Regions from separate parts of the Staphylococcus muscae genome, predicted to be linked through region 2. Evidence: predicted binding sites of a transcription regulator. Region 2 holds the regulator's gene; the other holds the start of a gene.
What was found. The regulator Rex, encoded in region 2, represses fermentation and respiration genes when NADH is low (regulators of the CRP and FNR family bind a similar motif). The targets are predictions, from matches to a motif close to TTGTGAAATATTTCACAA.
Positions count from the first base shown of each region.

Region 1: a site for Rex is predicted at 4,749-4,766, ahead of C7J88_RS03495 (L-lactate dehydrogenase). Genes of this name have one in related genera too.

Region 1 covers NZ_CP027848.1:729,054-738,683, reverse strand. Annotated here, with positions in the region: gene ribD (bifunctional diaminohydroxyphosphoribosylaminopyrimidine deaminase/5-amino-6-(5-phosphoribosylamino)uracil reductase RibD) at 1-45, shown strand, start outside; gene C7J88_RS03520 (riboflavin synthase) at 50-679, shown strand; gene ribA (GTP cyclohydrolase II) at 709-1,890, shown strand; gene ribH (6,7-dimethyl-8-ribityllumazine synthase) at 1,906-2,367, shown strand; gene C7J88_RS03505 (proline dehydrogenase family protein) at 2,423-3,406, opposite strand; gene C7J88_RS03500 (alpha/beta fold hydrolase) at 3,743-4,567, shown strand; gene C7J88_RS03495 (L-lactate dehydrogenase) at 4,814-5,764, shown strand; gene C7J88_RS03490 (hypothetical protein) at 5,914-6,285, shown strand; gene C7J88_RS03485 (transcriptional regulator, SarA/Rot family) at 6,611-7,018, shown strand; gene C7J88_RS03480 (ISL3 family transposase) at 7,364-8,674, opposite strand; gene mnmM (tRNA 5-(aminomethyl)-2-thiouridylate-methyltransferase MnmM) at 8,870-9,430, opposite strand; gene mnmL (tRNA modification radical SAM protein MnmL/YtqA) at 9,427-9,630, opposite strand, start outside.
Region 2 covers NZ_CP027848.1:905,033-914,662, forward strand. Annotated here, with positions in the region: gene C7J88_RS04490 (carbohydrate kinase family protein) at 1-821, opposite strand, end outside; gene C7J88_RS04495 (sucrose-6-phosphate hydrolase) at 814-2,307, opposite strand; gene C7J88_RS04500 (LacI family DNA-binding transcriptional regulator) at 2,322-3,305, opposite strand; gene C7J88_RS04505 (sulfurtransferase TusA family protein) at 3,492-3,716, opposite strand; gene C7J88_RS04510 (YeeE/YedE family protein) at 3,741-4,823, opposite strand; gene C7J88_RS04515 (redox-sensing transcriptional repressor Rex) at 5,101-5,751, opposite strand; gene abc-f (ribosomal protection-like ABC-F family protein) at 5,906-7,858, shown strand; gene tsaD (tRNA (adenosine(37)-N6)-threonylcarbamoyltransferase complex transferase subunit TsaD) at 8,177-9,184, opposite strand; gene rimI (ribosomal protein S18-alanine N-acetyltransferase) at 9,177-9,602, opposite strand; gene tsaB (tRNA (adenosine(37)-N6)-threonylcarbamoyltransferase complex dimerization subunit type 1 TsaB) at 9,614-9,630, opposite strand, start outside.

The DNA.
Region 1 (9,630 bases), 180 kb from region 2:
GAAATGATAGATACTGACATCAAATTGCAAATGAAAAGGATGTGATGTCATGTTTACAGGTATCGTAGAAGAAGTTGGCACTATTCAATCAATAAAAAAACAAAACCCTACGACTGAATTAACGATTCAATGTGAAAAGATATTAAGTGATATGAATATTGGTGACTCCATTAGTGTGAATGGCACATGTTTAACGGTTGTGAGATTTGATACATCTACATTTACGGTACAAGTCATCACGGGAACGGAAAACAAAACATACTTAGCAGAACTGTCTAGCGGTCAACCCGTCAATCTGGAACGTGCACTACTTGCCACTGGAAGGTTAGGTGGACACTTTGTGCAGGGACATGTCGATGATAAAGGTGTCATTCTCAATATTAAGCAGTCTCAAAATGAATGGATCTATACAATCAAAGCACCCCACCATATCCTAAAACAAATGATTCCACAAGGATCGATCGCTGTGGACGGTGTCAGTTTAACAGTTTTCAAAAAAGAAGCAACAAGTTTTGATATTCACTTAATTCCTGAAACACGTAAAGCTACGATTTTATCGACGAAACGACAAGGAGATCCTGTTCATTTAGAAACAGATATGCTATTCAAATATGTAGAAAATATTACGCGACAGAATGATGGTGTATCTTTGGATCGTTTATTACAAGCAGGTTTTTAGGATCGTATAGTATTCAAGGAGGGTTTATTATGCATTTTGATAAAATAGAAGACGCATTAATTGCTTTAAAAAATGGTGAATCAATCATTGTTTGTGATGATCAGGATAGAGAGAATGAAGGCGATTTACTTGCCATTACGGAATGGATGCATGATGATACTATCAATTTTATGGCACGCTATGGACGTGGACTTATCTGTTGCCCAATCGATCGAACGATTGCAGAGCAGGTGGGAATTGATGCAATGGTAAAAAATAATACAGATCCACATTCTACTGCGTTTACGGTTAGCATTGATCATGTTGATTCTACAACGGGGATTAGTGCATTTGAACGTACGCAGACAGCACGTGCATTGATTGCCAATCAATCATCAGCGGCAACATTTAATCGACCAGGTCATGTTTTCCCACTCATTGCACATGAACAAGGTGTGTTAGGACGCCGTGGACACACTGAAGCTGCTGTTGAGCTCGCAAAATTAACAGGTGCAAAACCAGCAGGCGTCATCTGTGAAATTATGAATGAAGATGGCACAATGGCAAGAGGTGACGACTTACAAATTTTCAAAGAAACACACGGTTTGTATATGATTACTATTGAAGATTTAGTCACTTATATTAAAACAACACAGGTACTTATTGAAAAAGAAGCAAAAGTTCAATTGCCAACACGTTACGGAACGTTTGATATGTATGGCTTTACATCAAAAATTGACGGTTCAGAATTGATTGCTGTCGTTAATGGTGATATTCATGATGAGATGAATGTCCGTATCCATTCTGCATGTGCAACGGGTGATATTTTCCACAGTGCACGATGTGATTGTGGTGAACAATTAGAGTTTGCGATGTCATATATTCATGAACATGGTGGAATGGTTCTTTATTTACCGCAAGAAGGTCGTGGTATTGGACTGATGAATAAGTTGAAAGCATATGAATTGATTGAACAAGGTCATGATACTGTTTCGGCGAATGAAGCACTCGGCTTTGCACCAGATATGCGTGATTATGACAATGCAGCACAGATTTTAAAATATTTTGGTATTTCATCCGTGAATCTGATGACGAATAATCCAGAAAAATTTGAAGGATTAGCACATTATGGGATTACAATGTCAAATCGTATCCCTGTTATAACAGAAACGAATGAACATAACCATGATTATATGCAAGTTAAAAAAACTCAAATGAGACATTTAATATAATTGGAGGAATAAAAAATGAACTTTGAAGGTCAATTAGTAGGTAAAGGATTAAAAATTGGGATTGTCGTAAGCCGTTTTAATGATTTTATTACAGGTCGCTTATTGGATGGTGCATTAGACGCATTGAAACGTCATCAAGTTGATGAAAATGAAATCGATGTTGCATACGTACCAGGAGCATTCGAATTACCAATCGTTGCTAAGAAAATGGCACAATCAGGTAAATATGATGCGGTTATCACATTAGGATGTGTGATTCGTGGAGCAACAACACACTATGATTATGTATGTAATGAAGCGGCGAAAGGCATTGCAAAAGCAAGTGATGATACGGGTATTCCAGTGATTTTCGGTGTGCTAACGACTGAGAACATTGAACAAGCGATTGAACGTGCAGGTACGAAAGCGGGCAATAAAGGTGCGGAAGTTGCAGTAGGTGCAATTGAAATGGCAAATTTATTAAAAACAATTGGATAGTGAAACCTTAAAAAATCCCCTTGAAGTTATCAAAACTTCAAGGGGATATGCTTTATCATTTCTTTTTATTGCATCTTCCCAACAATAATGCCGATAAGCCAAGTGTCCCTACAATAAAGAGCGGCTTTGGTTTAACGAATTCCTTAAAGGCAAGCGCCAAGTTCTGTGGACGCTCAGCTAAACGTCTCATAAAGTAACCGAACCAATCATCACCGTATGGGACATAAATTGTAAAGTTATAGCCTTCTTTTGCAATAGATTCTGCAAGTTCAGATCGGAATCCATACAGCATTTGGAATTCAAATTTTGATTTGTCAATTTGATTTGCTTCAACAAATGCCTTCACATGATTAATGACATTGTGGTCATGAGTTGCAATTGAAGTAAAGTTTTTCGCATTTAATAGTCGTTTTTCAATTAAACGAATATAATTGTCATCAATTTCTTCACGTGTTTGGTAAGCGATATGTGAAGATTCTTTGTATGCACCTTTTACTAAGCGCAAGCGTAAGTCTGGATACTTGTCGATAAGCTCGTCTGCTTTGAAAAGATATGCTTGAATAACTGTTCCTACATTTGAAAATTCTGATTTTAATTGATCAAGTGTATGTGTAATATCTGATAAGCTATCATATTTTTCCGTATCAAAGTTAATGTGCATTTGATCATATTCAGCCGCTTGTTTTACAATTTCATATGCATTGTCGTAAGCAAGTTGCTGGTCGAACTCTGCACCTAATTGACTTAACTTAATTGAGACGTGTGCATCTAGGCCATTTGAATGAATCGCTGACATAATTTTTAAAATATCATCTTTTGCAGCGATTGCTTCTTGTTTTGCGTTTACAAATTCACCTAAATTATCAACTGTTGCTGCAATGTTTTTGTCATTAAGTCTGCGAATGGTCTTCACCACATCCTCTATCGTGTTACCAGCTACCACTTTGTTGGCACCTAATGAAGGACCTATTTTTTTAGCTGATTCATTAAGAAAGGCATTATTAGATAATGCGATGAAAAAATCTTTAAATAAACCCATTTTTATTCCTCCCATAACTTTGTTTTACGAATTAACAATAGTGTATCACGAACAATAATGTGATGAAAACGTTTTTATATTGAATCTTTACAATAAATTATATAAAACGTAATAATCGGAGTGAATTAGGTTGTGGGGGTGAATTAGCGCATTAACAATTATTAATTGCTTCATATTATAGATTGTTGTGATACGCTAAATTGTTTTTTACGATACTGATTTACAGTATTTTAAAGGGAAGATTTCTCTAAAAGCTTATGATAAATATTAGCATTTATATAGTTTGTCAGGATATAATAACATGTAAAGCGTTAAGCAAGGAAGGTTAGGTATATTATGTGGAAATGGGAAACAGTAAGTGAAGCAAAGGGTGTCGTCGTCATTGTTCATAATATTTTAGAACATACAGGAAGATATGCCTATGTCATCACACATTTAAGACGGAATGGATATCACGTCATCATGGGGGATTTACCCGGTCAAGGTCAAACTTCAAGAATGAACAAAGGACAAGTCGAAAGTTTTGAACTTTACCACGAGTCTGTTTTAGAGTGGTTAAAAATTGCAGAAGGATATCATCTTCCAATATTTATGATTGGTGTTGGACTCGGAGGGTTAATATCAATGAATTTACTCGAGAAGGTCGATTTAGGTATTGAAGGGCTTGTCTTAATTGCGCCGCTTTTAGCGTTTCAAAATAATGCGCACACACGTAAAAATATTTTATCCTCTCATATCGGTGATGTGTCAAAGTCAGCAAAATTTGATTTAGGATTTGAAGTAGAAGACTTAACATCTAATAAAGAAGTTCAAGAAGATACATTAAATGATGCATTAATGTTAAAAAAAGTAAGTTACCACTGGTATCAAGAAGTGCTTAAACATATGAAAGAGACAACAGACAATATTCAAAATATGAAGTCAGTCCCACTCTGTTTGATGTATGGAACAGAAGATCGTGTGACAGACGTGGATGTTACGCAACAACTTGTATCAGTCATTGATCATGATGAATTATACTTTAAAGCTTGGCACGGTCTTGCGCATGAAGTTCACAATGAGCCACAGAGAGAAGCTGTTATGCGTTACATTTTAAGCTTCTTGAATAACCATGTTTTTACAGTTGGTTTCTTAGTAGAAGATGAAAATTCATTGACTTAGTATTTCAAACAAAAGCTTAGCGGAAATGCATGGAATTAAAACGCCAAAAAATAAAGTAAAAAACACAATCTATTATTGTAATTACTCACTAATTCCAACAATTAAGTGACACGAAATTTTAATTTAATTCTATAAAAATTGTTTCTACTTGAAGTTAAATAAAAAGCGTGTTAAATTATAAATGTGAAATGCTTCACATTACGTTGAGAACAATACTTTTAAATAGATAGATTGGAGAGAAACTTCATGGCGAAAAACGGTAATAAAGTAGTATTAGTAGGTAACGGTGCAGTAGGTGCAAGTTACGCATATACAATGGTGAGTCAAGGTGTAGCAGACGAATTAGTTATCATCGACATTAACGAAGATAAAGTATTAGGTGATGTACTTGACTTAAATCATGGTGCGCCTTATGCAATGTCACCTGTTAAAGTAAAAGCTGGACAATATTCAGACTGTGGCGATGCAGACTTAATCGTTATCTGTGCAGGTGCACCTCAAAAAGTTGGAGAAACACGTTTAGACTTAGTTGAAAAAAATGCTAAAATCTACAAAGGTATCATCACACCTATTATGGAAAGCGGTTTTGACGGTATCTTCTTAGTTGCAGCAAATCCAGTAGACGTTTTAACATATGTCACTTTAAAATACTCAGGTTTACCAAAACACAAAGTCATTGGTTCAGGTACAATCTTAGATACAGCACGTTTCAAACACTTATTAAGTGAAGTATTTGATGTTGCACCAACAAGTGTACATGCAAATATTATCGGTGAGCATGGTGACTCAGAAGTACCAGTATGGTCAAGCGCAACAATTGCAGGCCAACCATTATATGATTTATTAAAAAATGATCCTGAAAAAGAACATCTTATTGAAGACATCTATGTGAATACACGTGATGCCGCTTACGATATTATCAAAGCAAAAGGTGCAACATACTACGGTGTTGCAATGGGATTAATGCACATCTCTAAAGCAATCTTACGCAACCAAAACGCTGTATTAACTGTATCTAGTTATTTAGAAGGTGAATACGGTGTTGATGGTGTATACACTGGTGTGCCGACAGTAGTGAATGGAGATGGTGCAGTTCGTATCATCGAAACACCATTAAATGAAGATGAACAAGCAAAATTTGAAAAATCTTCTAAAATCCTTAAAGACATGCAAGACTCAATTAGTCATTTATTCTAACATTCGAATAGTACAAAAAGCTGGGAGATTCTTCCTAGCTTTTTTATTTTGAAAAACCGAAAGTATAATTTTAACTTTATGAAAACAAACCCTTTACTTTTATAAAAGTATATGATATACTTTATTTAAATTAAAGAGGAGGTCATAAAATGAAGAATGAAACTTTAGTAATTCAAATTCAAGATAGACGCTATTTCGAAGAGACTGATGAACTAGGGAGAAACTATATAGGTTACAGTCCTGATTTATCTGATGAACAAATTTATGAGGCAGCTCGTGGTTTTTGGTCTTTGAATCCTAGCAGAGTATTTCAAATTGATCGTATATTTGTTGTTTATAATGATCGAATTGTTTTGGAAGCTAATTTAACAGGACTACAAAGAATTCACAATGGTAGATATTATTTCACTGGTGATATTATTAATAACTCAGAATATGTTGGCAAAAATATTAGATTAAATAAGTCGCAAAATAGAGTTAACTATATTGATACGCTTGAACTTGAAGATCGAATTTATTAAATTAATCATTGGGTTTACAAATAAAACATAATACTATAAAGCACTTTTTGGGGTACAAACTGAAATGTTTGTGCCTTTTTTCTTAATAATAGCTTTGTTCTTTTTCATATACGACTAGACAGTATGATAACCATTTTAAATATTATCTCAGTCGCATCATTCAAAATAGATTTGAAGTTAATTTAATATTATTTTAACAACTTACATCATTCGATAGTCATTAAAAATTATTTTTTTACAGTGTACAAGTTAATTTTGGTTTTAATGGTGTTTTCTTGGGTAAATAGTAAGTGATGATTATTTTTACGAGATGGGAGCGTATTTCATGAAGGACCATAAAGCAGAAAAAAGTGGTATACAAGCATTATTTTCATTACAATCTGAAATTGAATCTGTTTTCACAACGATTGCAGAAAAATATGAGCTGACAAAAGAAGAGTTGTTAATATTGCTGACGATATGGGAAAAGGGCGATATGACATTGAAAGAGATGGATTATTTTGTTCCAATCAAATCTTATAAGCGCTCAAGAACTTATAATCACTTAGTGAATCAAAGATGGATTCATAAAGAACGACCTGAAAATGATGAGCGTACAGTCATGATTTATTCTAATGAAGACATGCAAGAGAAAAAGAGAGAACTGCTTTCTCTCATTGTCTCAGAAATTAAAAATCATCAAAAGTCGATGAGCCAAAATTTTAATCAAATTATGCAGATGGCACATGTGTGATTCGATTAAAATTTTAAGTAGATATAAAAAGGATGTCCATCTTTTGTGGTGGGCAGATAATTAAAAGTAACTAATTTTATATTTAACTTAATCATAACACGTAGTAATCACTACATTCATTTAAGCGTACAGTTATTCATTAATTGTACGCTTTTTGAGTACTATCATTTCTTTAATACTCACTTGCCAAGGCGCCTCACTTCAACTAATTTTGGCTTTATTGAATAAGTGAAGCCAAAATGGATTTTCAGTTCGGCTTGTTGCCTTAGGCGTCTCGTATTAGAAATGATTTTACACCATACAGTTATATGAGCGTTTGTGACATGTTAAGTTACGAGGTAATCTTTATGCAACACAGCTTAATAGCTCTTGCTTTTTAGAACGTTGATACAGCTTAAAAATGATGAGTATTCTCGCTTTAAAGTTATTAAAGTTGCGATAGCCATATGATACACGTTTAATAAGCTTAATTTTATTATTGATACCTTCAATCGCTCCATTGTTAAACTTCGGGTACTTGATTGTTGAGTAAAGGACATACTCGTATTTCTTATAGAATCGAATGATACGCCAAACACCACGTGATACATGCTTCTTTTCGACACCCATTAAAGTTTCTTTGAAACGTAACCAGTCACATTGTTTCAATGCTTCACGAAGTTGATGAACTAACATATAAGTGTCATAGAGCTGCTGATCAAGACTTAGTAGATATGTTAAAACATCTCTTGATGTTGTGTACGTTTTGAAAGACTTCGACCAAAAGTATTCATAACTATTAATATCCTGCCTGTCAGAAAGAAAGAGTTTCCAGTGCTTTTTCATTTTCGTGTAATCTGTTGATGATCGATAGCGATAAGCATTCATTACAGAAATACGTTGCTTATTTAATTCACGATTAAGGTGCTGAACAATGTGAAAGCGATCAAAGATCAAAATCGCATTTGGAAATACTTCATGAATGAAGTTGATGTATGGTTCATACATATCAGCAGTTACAGTTTTAACAGCTAATCGTTCACGTCGATCAAAGCGATAGAAGTACTCTTTGAGTTTATGAATACGTCTATCTTCTAAGATATCAATAATCTGATTCGTTTCATTATCTATAAACAAAAAACTCATCGCTGTTGTCACGTTCTTAACGCTTTTAAACTCATCTATGGAGATATGTTTTGGCAATCCAGATGAAGGTTTGACTATTAATGATTGTGAGAGTTGATGAATACATCTTTTAACTGTACTCGGTGAAACACTACAATCATGAGCGATATCTATCTCACACTGTACACGTGTGAGTTTATCCTGAATCGCTAATTTCACACGGTTGGTAATAAAGCAGTTACTATCAACAATGTTTGTTTGAGCCGTAAAAGTCTTTAAACAATGTAGACACTTAAAGCGTTCTTTCGCTAAATTAAGATAAACATTGGATTCTTGAGATTTTAATAGTGTTAAACGCGAAACGCGTTTACCATGCTTATGGATTTGCCCATCATTGACACAACCACACTTCATACAAGCTTTGGGTGTATAAGAAAGTGTTCCATAAACAACCGTAGAAAGCCGACCACGCACTTCTACATCTTCTTCCACCTTAAGAACTTGAATATTTTCATCTTTTATTTTTAGTAGTTTTAATATATCATTACACATAGGCGCATCATGTCTCCTCTTTATTTTTTTGTTTAGTCACTTAAAATTATAGAGGCGTGAGCGCTTTTTTTGTATCCAAATGATTTAAAACATAAAAAAGGCGGGATAGCATTTCATGCCATCCCACCACAAAAGATTAAGACCCTATAAAAATAAAAAACCGGCGAGATATTCATAAGGTATCTCGCCGGTTTTTTATCTTTTTTCGATAGCTACAACATAGGGAGGGTTGTTTTGTTGGTTCAAAAATCCGTATTGTAAAATATGAGCTTGCTGTTGATCAAAGTTTTTAAAAAACTGATAGAGTTGTTCGCTTTCATATTTTCCTTCTGGATGACCTGGATATATCACGATGACAATAATGCCTTCTTCTCGTAAATGTTTAAAAATGTTTTCAATCGCTAATATCGTTGTTTCGGGCTGTGTTACTATCGATTTGTCACCTTTAGGCAAATAACCTAAGTTAAAAATAGCGGCATCAAGTTGTGCTAGGTGTTCAGGTGTTATCTGATTGATAATGTTTTCATGACCTGTTTGGAACAGTGATACATTTTCAAATCTCAATATTTTATCTTTTGTCGAAGCAATGGCAGATGATTGTATATCACAGCCATACACATGACCATCGGGTACAGATTGCGCAAGAAAAACTGTATCATGCCCGTTACCACATGTCGCATCAATGACAGTACTAGTTGGGTGAATATGTGATGATATTAAGTCTTTTGCAAATGGTAAGATGCGTTGTACAATCATTTTAATACCTCTGTTGCATATCGAGCACCTTGTACTGTGCCACGACGTTCAAGTTCTGCATCGATATCATTGAGTACTTCCCATTTGTTTACACTCCACATCGGTCCAACCATCAAGTCGATAGGGCCATCACCAGTAATGCGATGTACAATCATTTTAGGGGGCAATATTTCTAGTTGATCACATACTAAGTTGATATA
Region 2 (9,630 bases):
GTTGACTGCATCAACTCTGCAATTACGGCACCGATAAAGGCATCTCCCGCACCTGTTGTATCCACAACTTCAATTGGTTTTGGTCGAGAAGTGAACGTCGTACCATCTTTAAAAATAAGTGACGCACCTTCACCACCTTGTGTATAAATGACCGCTTCAACACGTCCTTTGAATAATGATTGTAGCGCACGTGTTTCATCTTCAATTTTTGTAATAAATGTCAACTCTTCATCTGAAATTTTGATAATATTCGCATGTGGAATGAACGATTGGATTGTTTCTTGGTACGCTTGGTGATCATCCCATAATGGCAAACGAACATTTGGATCAAAAACAACCGTTGCCCCTACTTTATGTGCTTTTTCTAACAATGCTTCATGTGCTTGCTTCATCGGACTTTCCACTAATGCAACTGAACAAAAATGAACCATATCTTCTTGTTTCAATGGAATATCAGTAATATTATCAGCCGCATACAACATGTCTGCACTCGGTTTACGATAAAATGAAAAGTCTCGTTCCCCACTTGTCGTTAAACTTACAAATGCCAGTGCTGTATTCGCTTCTGACGTACGAGTAATCCACTGCGTGCCTACGTGCAATTCTTCTAATGCATCAACAATTCGATCACCAAATGCATCCTGCCCAAGTTGCGTAATCAATTGACTATTTCCTGCTAACTTCTGAACAGCAGCGGCAACGTTACACGGTGCACCACCGACTTGTGGCATAAATCCATCCACATTTTTTAATAATTGATCACGTTCTGTTGGAATAAAATCAATCAGTGCTTCACCTATGGCATAAAATGCTTTACTCATCTTGTTGTCCCTCCTCGATGTCATACTTCGTCATTTTCAAATAGACTTGTCCCGAATCAGTTGCGACTTTAATCTTATTCGCTTTAGATTTTGGGAAAATACGTGATGTCAACACACGTTCTCCTTCATTACAAAAAACTTCAATACTTGATGTATCAACAAAAATGCGTAGTTGTCTTAATGGTGTATCTAATTGAGCGCAACGTGTCATGCTTTCAACTGGTGTTGGCAGTTGACCACTTTCTGTACGATCCAAGATAATTGTTTGCGAATTTGTTTCATAACGAATCACAATCGACTCATTTTTATTTGAACGCAAATGAAACTCCATCGCAGATGCATCGTTGTCCAAGATTTCCACAATCAGTTCGTAACGCTCACCTTCATATGGATGCATTTGTTTCAAAAATTTATTTGCATATCCAAGTGCAGTCTCTCTATGTCCCCGCAGTTTACGCAAGTGCATGTGTGGTTTTTGTTTCAACTTGCCGTCTTCAATCATCAATGTTCTTGGTACAGTGAGACAATGCGCCCATCCTTCACTATCTGTTGGATAATCTGTATCTGGTAGACCCATCCATCCTATCATCACACGACGATTCGCTTCATCCGTGAATGTTTGTGGCGCATAAAAATCAAAGCCATTATCTAGTTCTTTAAATTCACCGTGTGTCATTTCAAGGGTTTCAAAGTTTAGCTCTCCCATAATATAACCACTTTGATAAATATTGTTATAACGATCACCATCCGCTTCAATCCCTTGTGGCGAAAATACTAATATATCTTTGCCATTCAGTTGGAAATAGTCCGGACATTCCCACATATAGCCGAAGTCCGTTAAAGATGTCTTAATCTCACCTTTAAACGACCACGGTCCTTCTGGTCGATCCGCTTCATATAACACTGCACACCCTGTTTCATTAATGCGCTGTGCGCCAATGAGTGCATATAACTTTCCATCCCGCATAAATACTTTTGGATCTCTGAAGTGTTGTGTGTAGCCTACGGGCGGCTCTGGAATGGCGGGTGGTAACAACTTTTCAACTTGACCTGCTTCATTCACTTTTGCGACAACTTGCGCACTCTTACGCTCCCATGTATCCGTGCGGTGATTCCCTGTATACATATAATAGAGTGATCCTTCAAATTCAAAGGCACTCCCGCTATATACACCGTGACTATCATGTTGTGTATCAGGTTTTAATATCGTTGTATCGTGTGAATAATGTACAAGGTCTGTACTTTTATATTGATCCCAATATTTCAAACCATGCACTGCGCCGAGTGGAAACCATTGATGTGAAATGTGGTATTCACCGTTAAAATAAATAAGTCCATTCGGATCATTGAGCAATCCTGTTGATGGTTGAATATGATATGTTTGTCGGTATTGAGAATTTTGAACTGTTTCTTTTAACATCTCTAACTCTTCTACCGTAGCATCTTCTACTTTGCGATAACGTGCTTCACGTGTCCATTCTTTCATATTAAATACTCCTTTTACTTGGTAACGGTCCCATTTTTATGCAATAAAATATCGTCTTGAGACGGTAACACATCTAATACGTGTGTTGTGAGGCGCGCTGAATCTTTTAGTTGTTCAAACATTGCAGTGACAGCCATCTGACCGGCACGTTCATATTGATAATAAATCGTATGTATCTTTGGATGAACAATATCTGTCACAGGGTCTCCGCCAAATCCCCCGATAAACGGTGTGATTGATGAATCATGCATAATCAAATGGTATAGAGCCATTGCAATCGTATCAGTGGCACCAATATATGCAGTATGTTCTTTTACAGTTAGTTGGGATTGCAGCTTTTCTAAGGCTGTATCATAATCAAATGCTGCTTGATACATCTCAACTTCAATACCTCTTGTATTTAACGTCTCGTATAGTCCTTGATAACGTGAACGCCCAACAGCTTGGTCTTCGTCTGGAACCCCTGCATAACAGATGCGTTCAAATCCTTCTGCAATTATACGCTCAGCCATCAACTTACCGGCTTGCAAATCATTGTGGTAAATGGCACTTAGTTCAGAATGATTTTGTCCAATCAAAATGACTGGCATTGGCATTGTTTGAATGACTCCCATATGTGCTTCTGTAATTGAAGTCGCCATAAAAAGGACGCCATCCACTTTACTGCGATGAAATGATCGTAACGCGTCTAATTCTTGTTGCGCATTACGCTCGGTTAGTGAAAATAATATTTGATACCCTTGTGCTTCACACGTCTTTTTAATACCTTGCACTGTACTTGCCACTGCATAGGAATACATACGTGGAATAATCACACCAATCATCTTCGTCTTTTGCGCTCTTAAACTTTGTGCAAATTGATTCGGTGCATATTCATGAGCATCAATTACTTGTTGAATTTTACGCTGTGTCTTTGGACTAATCGAGCCTTTATTCAAATAGCGCGATACTGTACTTTTAGAAACGCCCGCAAGCTCAGCAATGTCCCGTATGTTCATCTCTTTCACCTCACTATGTCAATTGTTATTCTAACACAAACCACTCGAAATATTCGCTTAAACTTGTAGCAATATTGAATCAACATTTTATAGTTGTGACAAGTCTTCACAATTAGGAAGGACTTCACGATAGTGCGTATAAAAAAGAGACTGACACATGAATCAGTCTCTCACTTTTCTATAACATTATGCTTTTTGAACAGTGATTGTCCATGACGCATCACCGAGTTGCTCATAATTCGTAATGGGATAGTTTTGCTCTGCTGCCCAGTTTGGGATTGACTCTGTTGCTTGCGTGCAGTCAAAATCAATCTTCAACTCATCACCAATTGCAAGTTCTTCCATCTTTTTCTGTGCTTCTATTAAAGGGAACGGGCATACCATTCCAACTGTACCAAGTTCATATACCATGATATTATCTCCTTTATTTCTATATTATGCATTCACTGATTGCGCTTTTACACTTTGTGTTTGTCGGCGTGCTGCACGTAATGGTTTGACAAACAAGAAGTAACTCATAAACCACGTACCTAGAATCATTGATGCTAATGCAATCCATCCTTGCCAAGATAATGCGGCTGTTGCAACAAGACCGTTACCAATTGAACAGCCACCTGCTACGGCTGCACCAAAGCCCATAAATGTACCACCTAATGCACTATTACGAATGGTTTTAATGTCTGGCAAGCGCCATTTAAATTCGTGCGAACCTTTCGCTGCAATATATGAACCCACTAAAATACCGAGTACGAGGAAAACACCCCAATCCAATACAGTAACATTACCTGTTGTTAAAAATTGAACGATATGTGCAGATGGTGTCGTAATCCCTAATCCACCTTCACGTCCAGTCGAAATGCTCATTGGCCATGCAATCATTGCAATCAAGCCGACTGCAATCGCTGCAACGAAAGGATGATAACGACGTTCGAACAATATGTGTCTAATCCCTGTGTAACGTTGCTTTAATCTCGGAACTGCAATGGTTGGTTTTGGTTTACGTAACGTTTTTACAACGAAAAATGTTGTAATACCCACTAAAAGTACGAGCCATACCCAATATGGCACACCTGTTGAGACAGACATATCTGCATTTGCAACTGTATAACTTTGTAAACGTTTGTTGATCGGTGCTAAAATACCAAATTTTGAAATAGCTGCAAAAAGTGCATAAAATCCGAGTGCGATCCAACTTCCGATAAGCCCTTCACCTGCACGATAATACGTTCCGGTTGCACAGCCGCCTGCTAAGATAATGCCGACACCGAAGATGAACGAACCAATAATTGTACCAACAATAGGAAATGTTCCGTTATCGATCGTAATGAAACCAGCTGCTTGTAGTCCGAAAATGCCAATTGCTTGAATTGTAATTGCAACAAGTAATGCATAGAACATCTTGTTATTCTTTTGAACGTACATATCGCGGAATCCACCTGTCAAACAGAATCTTGTACGTTGCATCACAAATCCTAGCAATGCTCCAACGATTAAACCACTGAAAATAGTCCAAATCATTTTACCAACCTCCTATATCCGATTAACATTATCTGAATTATATAGAATGTTATTTCATAATGCAAGGGTTAGTATAAAATTTCATAAATCTGTCCCTTTCTTGTATAGGGGTGAATAATCCGCAACATTTTTAAAGATTATTTTTCTGTAAAACATCTCAGCTTCAAAACCAGTTTCTACACTATTTTGAGAAATCAACATAAAAAAACATCAAAATTCAAACGTTGAATTTTGATGACTTATTTTCTTACATATTCAATAATCTATGTCGAATGTATTATGCTTGTAATGTTGAATTGTAATTTTTCATAAAAAAGAGTAATGATTGAAGTTCTACACCAAGATCAATTTGATGAACTTGTACCGATTGCGGCACTTGTACTCGCTTTGGCGTGAAGTTAAGAATACCTTTAATGCCTGCTTCAACAAGTTGATCTGTAACCGCTTGTGCTGCAGATTCCGGTGTTGCAATAATCACCACTTCAAGTTTTTCCTTCTTAATAATTTCTGTCATATCTGACATTGGTTTAACAAGGACATTACCGATTGTTTCACCAATCACTTCTGGACGTATATCAAATGCTTCTGTAATTGTCATATCATCGTGGATGGAGAAGTTGTAAGTAATCAATGCGTGTCCGAGATTCCCGACACCTACAATGCCGATGTGAATCTCTTCAGAGTCACTTAATTCTGATTTGAAAAAGTCTAGAAGGTTGTCAATGTTATAGCCGTATCCTTTTTTGCCAAGCTCGCCAAAATAAGAGAAGTCACGTCGAATCGTTGCAGAATCGATATTTAATCCTTCGCTAATTGCTTTAGAATTGACGCGATTTTCACCTTTCGCCTTTAACGTGTTTACAAACCGATAATACAAAGGTAGGCGTTTTAAGGTCGCTCTTGGAATTTTCACCGTTTCTTTAGCCATTTCACAATCCTCCAAAAATATTTCTAAAACATATGTGATACATTTCACAGCACAACACTATAATTATAACTGACTTTCACTCAGAAAGAAACATTTACATTTTGATGGGTATATTTTTGTTGTACAATATATGTTAATGAAAGGAGCATCCCACATGATATTAATGCAACTCAGTCAGATTTCAAAGTCCTTTGATGGCGAAACAATTTTTGATGGTGTCAACTTTGAAGTGAAAACCGGTGAACGCATTGGCATTGTTGGTCGTAACGGAGCAGGAAAATCCACTTTAATGAAGATCATTGCAGGTGTTGAAGCATACGAAGAGGGTCATATCTCAAAGATTAAAAACTTAAAAATGGGTTATCTGACACAGCAAATGACACTCAACACTCAAAAAACTGTGTTTGAAGAGATGTTACAACCATTTAAACATCTTAAGCAACTCGGTGACAAGATGCAAGAAGAAACGGATTGGCTCGCTCGACACGCAGATCGCTATGATTCGGATGCTTATCAAGAACATATGAAGCGTTACGAAAGTATATCGAACGAGTTTGAAAAGCAAGGCGGCTATGATTATGAACGTAAAATAAAGACTGTTTTAAACGGGCTGCATTTTACGGAAAACGACTATCATCGCCCTGTAAATGACTTCAGTGGTGGACAAAAAACACGCCTTTCACTCGCACAGATGTTGTTGCGTGAACCAGATTTATTGTTACTTGATGAGCCAACAAACCATCTCGATATGGAAACGACCGCATGGTTGGAAGACTATTTAAAGTTTTTCAAAGGTGCTATCGTCATTATCTCACACGATCGTTACTTTCTAGATAAAATTGTCACACAAATATATGATGTCTCTTTAGGTGAAGTGAAGCACTATGTGGGTAACTATGGTAAATTTATTACCCAACGTGATCAATACTATCAAAAGCGACTCGCAGAATATGAGCGACAACAAGATGAAATCAAACGCTTGGAAACCTTCGTCGAAAAAAATATTACACGTGCTTCTACAAGTGGTATGGCAAAAAGCCGACGAAAAGTTTTAGAAAAAATGACACGCTTAGAAAAACCTATGTTGGATGCAAGGAGTGCGGATATTCGTTTTGACTTCGATCGCAATACAGGTAACGATGTGATGCACATACGTGATTTAGAAGTAGGATACGAAACCCCGATTACAAAGCCAATCAATATGGAAGTATCAAAAGGAGATCATATTGCGATTATCGGTCCAAATGGGATTGGAAAATCTACATTAATCAAAACACTTGCTGGACGTCTCAGTGCCTTAGCAGGTCAAGTGATTCCAGGTGCTAACTTAAAAATTGGCTACTACGATCAAAAACAAGCAGAGTTTCAGTCTAGTAAAACCATTTTAGATTATGTTTGGGATCAATATCGTCATATGCCCGAAAAAGATGTTCGTGCGGTTCTCGGTCGCTTTCTTTTCACTCAAGATGATGTTCAAAAAATTATCAATGACTTATCAGGTGGCGAAAAGGCACGACTTCAACTTGCACTACTAATGTTAGAACGCAATAATGTGCTTATCCTTGACGAGCCTACCAATCACCTTGATATTGATTCTAAAGAGATGCTTGAACAAGCACTCAATGACTTCGCAGGTACTTTAATCTTTGTATCTCATGACCGTTACTTTATTAACGAATTGGCAAACAAAGTCTTTGATCTGGATGAACACGGTGGCCGCATCTATCTCGGTGACTATCAATATTATTTAGAAAAGCTTGAACAACAACACGCACTTGCAACGCATGCGGAAGCTCAAAATACAACAGTGCGTCCTTCAAACGAACAACTATCTGAACAAGAAACAACTTATGAAGACTTAAAAGCAGCACGCCGTGAAAAGCGTAAGCTAACACGTCAAATCGAAGCTTATGAGACAGATATTGAAACTTATGAGTCACGGATGGAAGAGATTGATACAGCTATGTCTGACCCAGCAATTATCGATGACTATGAACAGATACAAACACTTGCGGAAGAGCGAACAACCATCGAACAAGAGCTGGAAGAAACAATGACAAAATGGGAAGAATTACAATTATTAGTCAGTGATTTAGATGATATTTAAGTAAAGATGTGCAGGAATTTTCTGCCATCTTTACTTTTTTTATTCACAATAAAAATGCGATGATTTCAACTATCCACAAAGTTATCCCAGTTATCCACAATGTAAAATGTGCATATCCCCCTTTTTTATCCACTAAAATCTCGTTTATCCACGACTTATTAGCAAGTTATCCACTATTTGTTAACAACTTGTGCATAAGTACGTACGTTCCCTATTGACTTTCTTAAATTTTGACAATTCCTGATTTCTATTCATTTATGTAAAAAAACACTTTAACGTCCTATAAATCACTGGCGTTAAAGTGTTTGAAATTGATACTTATAAAAACATATTGCTTTTTCCATTCAATGACATATCGGCAAAGACACCTTGTTGATATAAATGATAAGCCACTGCACCAATCATTGCCGCATTATCTGTACATAATTTGGGTTCAGGAATAGACAACGTGATACCTTTTGATTGTGTTGCACGCTCTAATTCTGCACGTAAACCACGATTACTCGCTACACCTCCTGCGACGATAAGTTGCTTCACATTGTATATTTCACAAGCACGAATTGCTTTTCCAACCAAAACTTCTACCACGCTGCTTTGGAAACTTGTTGCTACATTTTCTGGAATCGGCGTCTCTCCCTTTTGCTTCAAGTTATGCAACTTATTGATAACCGCACTCTTCAAACCACTAAAGCTAAAGTCAAAACTATCTGGTTCTAACCAAACACGTGGAAAATCATACGTATCTGAGCCTTGTGCAGCAAGTTTATCAACATGTGGTCCACCCGGATAGGGTAAACCGATTGTGCGTGCCACTTTATCGTATGCTTCGCCAACAGCGTCATCACGTGTCTCTCCGATTACTTCAAAATCCAAATGATCACGCATTAAGACAAGTTCCGTATGTCCGCCTGATACAATTAGCGCCATAAGTGGGAATTTCAATTCGTTTGTTAATTGGTTCGCATAAATATGTCCTGCTATATGATGTACCGGAATTAACGGTTTATTGTGTGCAAATGCCAATGCTTTTGCTGCGTTGACACCTACTAACAACGCCCCAATCAACCCGGGCCCTTGTGTCACAGCGACGGCATCAATATCGTCCATCGTGACTTGTGCCGTTTGTAAAGCATCTTCTATCATCAGTGTCATATTTTCAACGTGATGACGACTCGCAACTTCAGGCACCACCCCACCAAAACGCTTGTGACTTTCTATTTGACTCAATACACTATTGCTTAAAATGTTATGTCCATCTGCAATGACACTTACACTTGTTTCATCACAGCTCGTTTCAACTGCTAATATCAATGTTTGTTTAGTCATTTAAATTCACCCACATTACACATGCGTCCTCTCCATCACCATAATAATTTTTCCGCTTTCCGCCAAATTGAAAGCCTAATTTTTCATAAACATGTTGTGCGACGTGATTATTCACACGTACTTCTAAGCTCATCACTGTCGCAATGGTTGAAGCAAAGTTTTTCGCATAGTTCATCAGTAATTGGCCGAGACCATAACCACGATAGTCAGGTGCGACGGCAACTGTTGTAATTTGAGCTTGATCAACCACTATCCATAAACCGATATATCCAATAATCTGTTCTTCATATGTCATCACAAAATAATGTGCAAAGTTATTCTGTTCGAGTTCATGATAGAACGCATCTATCGTCCATGAACTTTTGTGAAAGCTGATACGTTCCAAATCAAACACCGCTGGGACATCTTCGTGTGCCATGCGGCGAATATTTAGTTGGTTTTTGAAT